2 regions of the Paucibacter soli genome follow, and region 2 is predicted to be linked to the other one. Evidence: riboswitches for the same ligand, from Rfam matches in the RefSeq annotation. Region 2 holds a riboswitch; the other holds the start of a gene.
What was found. Region 2 has a riboswitch for S-adenosylhomocysteine ahead of metH (methionine synthase). Riboswitches for the same ligand answer to the same signal wherever they lie in the genome.
Positions count from the first base shown of each region.

Region 1: another riboswitch for S-adenosylhomocysteine. It lies ahead of ahcY (adenosylhomocysteinase); the one in region 2 lies ahead of metH (methionine synthase).

Region 1 is NZ_JBBHJW010000001.1:472,211-475,614, reverse strand. Features, by position in the region: gene WG898_RS02165 (TlyA family RNA methyltransferase) at 1-361, opposite strand, end outside; gene ahcY (adenosylhomocysteinase) at 368-1,789, opposite strand; S-adenosyl-L-homocysteine riboswitch at 1,878-1,953, opposite strand; gene WG898_RS02155 (HAD-IIB family hydrolase) at 2,026-2,808, shown strand; gene WG898_RS02150 (DNA glycosylase AlkZ-like family protein) at 2,805-3,404, opposite strand, start outside.
Region 2 is NZ_JBBHJW010000001.1:830,747-834,150, forward strand. Features, by position in the region: gene metH (methionine synthase) at 1-1,451, opposite strand, end outside; S-adenosyl-L-homocysteine riboswitch at 1,504-1,602, opposite strand; gene WG898_RS03920 (HD-GYP domain-containing protein) at 1,729-2,925, shown strand; gene WG898_RS03925 (homocysteine S-methyltransferase family protein) at 2,935-3,404, opposite strand, start outside.

The sequences.
Region 1 (3,404 bases), 360 kb from region 2:
CGGCATGCAGCTGGCCATGGCCCACGTCCACACCCACCACGCGCGTGGCGCCGGCCTTGAGCAGGCAGTCGCTGAAGCCGCCGGTGCTCTGACCCATGTCCAGCACCGTCAGCCCGGCAACGCTCAGGCCGGTGTGCGCCAGTGCGCCCTCCAGCTTGAGCCCGCCGCGCGAGACATAGCGCAGCTCAGCGTCATCGCTGATGCGCAGCTCGGCGAACTCCGACAACTCCTCGCCCGCCTTGCGAATCGCCGACCAGCCCTTGGCCGAGTGCCACTCGGCCGCGGCCGCGCTGATCAGCCGCTGTGCGGCAGAGCGCGTGGGTGCCAGGCCCTTGGCGACGAGTAGCTGATCGGCACGCATGGCCGCTTAGTAGCGATAGGTATCGGGCTTGTACGGGCCTTGCTTGGGCACACCGATGTACGCGGCCTGCTCTTCCGTCAGCTCACTCAGCTGGGCGTTCAGCGTGGTCAGCTGCAGGCGCGCGACCTTCTCGTCCAGGTGCTTGGGCAGCACATAGACCTTGCCGATGTCGTAGGCGTCCTTGTGCGCGAACAGCTCGATCTGCGCGATCGTCTGGTTGGCGAAGGAGGACGACATCACATAGCTCGGGTGGCCGGTACCGCAGCCCAGGTTCACCAGGCGGCCCTTGGCCAAGAGGATGATGCGCTTGCCGTCCGGGAAAATGACGTGATCCACCTGCGGCTTGATCTCTTCCCACTCGTACTTCTCGATCGAAGCAATGTCGATCTCGTTGTCGAAGTGGCCGATATTGCAGACGATGGCGTTGTGCTTCATCGCCGCCATATGCTCGTGGCGGATCACGCCCTTGTTGCCGGTGGTGGTGACGAAGATGTCGGCCTTGTCTGCGGCGTATTCCATGGTCACGACGCGGAAGCCTTCCATCGCGGCCTGCAGGGCGCAGATCGGGTCGATCTCGGTGACCCAGACTTGCGCCGAGAGTGCGCGCATCGCCTGCGCCGAGCCCTTGCCCACGTCGCCATAGCCGGCGATCACCGCGATCTTGCCGGCGATCATCACATCGGTGGCGCGCTTGATGCCGTCCACCAGCGATTCGCGGCAGCCGTAGAGGTTGTCGAACTTGCTCTTGGTGACCGAGTCGTTGACGTTGATGGCGCGGAACAGCAGCGTGCCCTTGGCCGACATTTCCTTCAGGCGATGCACGCCAGTGGTGGTCTCCTCGGTCACGCCGATGATCTCGGCGCTCTTGCGCGTGTACCAGCTCGGGTCCTGGGCGATCTTGGCCTTGATGGCGGCGAACAGGATGCGCTCTTCCTCGCTGCCCGGGTTGGCCAGCACGGCGAGGTCCTTCTCAGCCTTCTGGCCCAGGTGCATCAGCAGCGTCGCGTCGCCGCCGTCGTCCAGGATCATGTTCGGACCTTCGCCCGGTGTGCCGGCCGCGCCGAAGTCAAAGATGCGGTGCGTGTAGTCCCAGTAGTCTTCCAGGGTCTCGCCCTTGTAGGCGAACACCGGCGTGCCGCGCGCCACCAGGGCGGCGGCGGCATGGTCTTGCGTGGAGAAGATATTGCACGAGGCCCAGCGCACTTCGGCGCCCAGGGCCTGCAGGGTCTCGACCAGCACGCCGGTCTGTATCGTCATGTGCAGCGAGCCTGTGATGCGCGCGCCCTTGAGCGGTTGCGTGGCGGCGTACTCGCGGCGGATCGCCATCAGCGCGGGCATCTCGCTCTCGGCGATGTTCAATTCCTTGCGACCCCAGTCGGCCAGCGACAGGTCGGCAATCTTGTATTCGGTGTTGGTGGCAGCAGTCATCAGCGGGCTCCTTCAAGGTGAGGTTGAAGCCGCTGGCGCCGCGAGGGAAGGTCTTCTGAAAAGACAACGATCACCCACGCAGGACGTCAGCGGGTGAGCGCGGTTGCAGTTGAGTCTCCGAGCCTGGCCTCTAAGCGAGAAAGAGGTTGCAACGCTCCTCGGAAGCCCTGGATTCTAAACGCATCGCGCCCGCTGTTCACGCGAATAGACCGGTGGAATGGGCACAATCGGCGCCCATGCTGCCTCTATCCGCCTGCCCGCCCGCGGCCCTGCGCCGCCTGCGCGGCCTGCTCACCGACATCGACGACACCCTCACCGCCGAGGGCGCCATCGCGCCGGCGGCCTTGCAGGCCTTGCACGATCTGGCCGCCGCCGGGCTGCCGGTGATCGCCATCACCGGCCGGCCGGCGGGCTGGAGCGAGCTCTTTGCGATGGCCTGGCCGGTGCGCGCCATCGTGGCCGAGAACGGTGCGGTGATGTTGCGCAATGAGGGCGGGCAGCTGCGCCGCGATTTTTTCTGCCAGGACGAGGCCACGCGCGCCGCCAACTTCGCGCGCCTGCAGCACTGTGCCGCCGAGCTGCCGGCGCGCGTGCCCGGCGCCACGCTGGCCCGCGACAGTGCCGGCCGCCTGACCGACATCGCGGTGGACCACAGCGAGTTCGCGCATCTGGACGCGACGCAGATCGAGGCGGTGTGCGCCGTGATGCGTGCACATGGCCTGCATGCCACCGTCAGCTCGATCCACATCAACGGCTGGCTAGGCGCGCACAGCAAGCGCACGGCGGCCGACTGGGCCGTGCAGGCACTGCTGGGCCAGCCCTTCGTGCCGGCCGACTGGCTTTATGTGGGCGACTCCAGCAACGACGAGCAGATGTTCGCGTCCATCCCGCTCAGCGTGGGGGTGGCGAATATCGCGCGCTTTGTGCCGCAGCTGCGCAGCCTGCCGGCCTATGTCACGGCCGCCGAGCGTGGCGCGGGCTTTGCCGAGCTGGCGCAGGCCATGCTGGCGGCGCGTTAGCCTTCGGTCAGGCCGAGGAAGGCACCAACGCGCTGCAGCTCCTCCTCCAGCGCCAGCTTGAAGGCCGCGCCCTTGGGCCTGGCGCCGTTCACGAAGCCCAGCTCATGCTGGAGCCGGCCGTCCTTTTCCACGCGCAGATTGGCCCAGCCCAGCATCGCGTCGCCCCACAGCAGGGGCAGGGCGTAATGGCCCATCTTGCGCTTGGGCGCGGGCGTGTAAGCCTCGAACTTGTATTCCCAGCCCCATAGCAGCTGGAAGCGGCGGCGGTCCCACACCACCGGGTCGAAGGGCGCCAGCATGCGCAGCTGGCCGTCGAGCCGATGGCGCCTGGAGCGCGGGTTCTCGTCGGCGGGCCAGTACCAGCTGCGGCCGTCGATCTGGGCATGGGCATAGCGCGCCTTGGCGCGCTTGAACGCTTCGCGGCATTCGGCGCGCAGCTGCGGCGCGCCATAGCCCAGCAGCGAGCTCAGATAGCCAAGGCTGGGCGCGGGCAGTGGCGCATACAGTGCCACCACCAGGTCCAGCAGGGCCTCGGCGCGGGCCTGACGCGCGGCCGGGCTTTGCTCCTGTTCGGCGTGCTGCACAGCCTCGTAGAC
Region 2 (3,404 bases):
AGGCCGATGATGTCGGCCCCTTCGACCTTGGCCTTGGCCAGGATGTCCTGGCAGGGCACCATCACGCCCATGTTCACGACCTCGAAGTTGTTGCACTGCAGGACCACCGTGACAATGTTCTTGCCGATGTCGTGCACATCGCCCTTCACCGTAGCGATGACGATCTTGCCCTTGGGCTTGACGTCGCCGCCGGCCGCGGCGAGCTGGCGCTTCTCTTCCTCGATATAGGGCACCAGGTGGGCCACCGCGCTCTTCATCACGCGCGCGCTCTTGACCACCTGGGGCAGGAACATCTTGCCGGCGCCGAAGCGGTCGCCGACGATGTTCATGCCCGCCATCAGCGGGCCCTCGATCACATGCAGGGGCCGGCCGCCCTTGGCCAGGATGGCCTGGTAGGCCTCCTCGGTGTCCTCGTTGATGAAGTCGGTGATGCCATGCACCAGCGCATGCGAGAGCCGCTCCTCCACCGTGCCGGCACGCCAGGCCAGGCGCGCGGAATCGTCCTTGGCCGCGCCCTTGGCGCTCTCGGCCACCTCGATCAGGCGTTCGCCGGAATCCGCACGGCGGTTCAGCACCACGTCCTCGACGCGCTCGCGCAGCACCGGCTCGAGATCGTCGTAGACGCCGATCATGCCGGCGTTGACGATGCCCATGTCCATGCCCGCCTGGATCGCGTGGTACAGGAACACGGTGTGGATGGCCTCGCGCACCGGCTCGTTGCCGCGGAAGGAAAAGCTTACGTTCGAGACCCCGCCGCTGACCTTGGCGCCCGGCAGGTTCTCTTTGATCCAGCGCGTGGCGTTGATGAAGTCCACCGCGTAGTTGTCGTGCTCCTCGATGCCGGTGGCGATGGCGAAGATATTCGGGTCGAAGATGATGTCCTCGGGGTCGAAGCCCACCTCGTCCACCAGGATGCGGTAAGCGCGCGCGCAGATCTCGGTCTTGCGCGCGAAGGTGTCGGCCTGGCCCTTCTCGTCAAAGGCCATCACCACCGCCGCGGCGCCGTAGCGGCGCACCAGCTTGGCCTGGCGCTTGAACTCGGCCTCGCCCTCCTTGAGCGAGATCGAGTTGACGATGCCCTTGCCCTGGATGCACTTGAGCCCGGCCTCGATCACCTCCCACTTGGACGAGTCGATCATGATGGGCACACGCGCGATCTCGGGCTCGGACGCGATCAGGTTCAGGAAGCGCACCATCGCGGCCTTGCTGTCCAGCATGGCCTCGTCCATATTGATGTCGATCACCTGGGCGCCGTTCTCGACCTGCTGGCGCGCCACCGCCAGCGCTTCCTCGAACTGGCCGTTCAGGATCAGGCGCGCAAAGGCCTTGGAGCCGGTGACATTGGTGCGCTCGCCGATGTTGACGAACAGGGTGCCGGCGCCAATCTGCACCGGCTCCAGGCCCGAGAGCTTCATCGGTGCGGGGGCGGACTGGCGGGTGGATTCGGTCATGGCGGCCTCGATGGAGAAGGCCGCGAACTCACCGCGGCCACAAAAAATCATGGTTCGGTGAGCGTCGTTGCTGAGCCGGCGGGTGCGCCGGGCTCCGGTCCGAGCCTGGCGGCGCCTGGGTGGGCAAGCCGTCGCAACGCTCCTCGAACCGTGGGAGATTTTACGCTGAAGCCCAGGGAAGCCACCCTGGCCGGACGGGGCGGCTCAAGCTTATGCTCGCGACAACCGAAAATCAGCTGTGCCCTTGCCATCGCCGGGGGCTGCTGAACGCCACATCTTGGACCTGATACACCTACCACCCAAAGCCCTGCGCGTCGGCCAGGTGCTGACCTTTGCCGTGCGCGACGCCGAGGGCAAGCTGCTGTTCGCCGCCGGCCAGGTGCTGCCCAACACGCCGCTGGTGCATGCGCTGATTGAGCGCGGCGCCTATGCCTTGGCGCATGAGACCAAGGAGTATCAGCGCGCCCTGGCGCACAAGATGGACACCATGATGCTGCAGGGCGCGGCGCTCAAGGACATCGTCAAGGCCGAGGCCGAATTCCGCCCCGACCGCGGGCCGCGCGCCGCCGACCTGAGCGAGACCGCCGCCTGGGCCGATCTGCAGCTGCATGCGCGCAGCCTGCTGCGCGATCCGCGGCGCGAGGATTTTCTGCAGCGCCTGCAGATCCTGCATGACGCCGCATTGGCGCGGCTGCAGCAGCATCCCGATGCGGTGCTGACCCTCTTGGTTTTCGACGCCAGCCAGGGCCACCAGGACTACAGCTCGCGTCACGCCATGCTGAGCCTGTGCCTGGCTGATTTGCTGGGCCGGCAACTGGGCCTGGATCAGGTCGAGCAAGGCGCGCTGACCCATGCCGCCCTGACGATGAACATCAGCATCACCGCCATCCAGGATCGCTTTGCGGCCCAGGAGGACAAGCTCAACAACCGCCAGCGCGACGATCTGCTTGGCCATGGGGATCGCAGCGCCGAGTTGCTGCGCGGCCTGGGCGTGAGCGACGAACTCTGGCTGGGCGCCGTGCGCCTGCACCACGACGCCGGCCCCGGCCCGCTGGCCGGGCGTGCGCCGGCCGAGCAACTCGCCCGCCTGCTGCGCCGCATCGACATCTTTGGCGCCCGGCTCAGCCCGCGACGCTCGCGCAAGGCCATGTCGGGCGCGGCCGCGGCGCGCGCGGTGTTCCTGGACGAGTTGCAGCAGCCCGATGCCGCCGGCTCCACCCTGGTCAAGGTGGTGGGGCTCTATCCGCCCGGCTCGCTGGTGCGCCTGGCCAATGGCGAGCTGGGCATCGTGGTGAAACGCGGCCACAGCGCCACCGAACCCGTGGTCGCCTCCCTGTTGGGCAAGAGCGGCGCGCCGCTGAGCGATCCGGTGCCGCGCGATACCCGCCTGGCCAGCCAGGCCATTGCCGCCAGCCTGGCTCCGCACGAACTCAGGCTGTTCGTCAACATGGACAAGCTGCTGAAGGTGGCTTGATGGATCGGATCAGGCCTCGGCCATCAGCCCGCTGAAAAACTTGGCGCCGCAGGCGCGCGGCTGGTAGGCCGAGACGTTCTTGGCGATCGCCGCGATATGCGCCGGCGTGGTGCCGCAGCAGCCACCGGCGATGTTCAGAAAGCCGCTCCTGGCGAAATCGGCCATCAGGCTGCCGGTGACCTCGGGAGTCTCGTCGAAGCCGGTATCGCTCATCGGATTGGGCAGGCCGGCGTTCGGATAGCAGCTGATCGCAGTGGCGCCCGCCGCCTTGGCCAGCTCCTCGATATAGGGCCGCATCAGGGTCGCACCGAGCGCGCAGTTCAGGCCGATCGCCAGCGGTTTGGCATGGCGCACCGAATGCCAGAAGGCGGTCACGGTCTGGCCCGAGAGGATGCGGCCCGAGGCGTCGGTGACGGTGCCCGAGATGATCACCGGCAGGCGCTCGCCCGTGTCCTCCATCAGCTCGTCGAGCGCAAAGA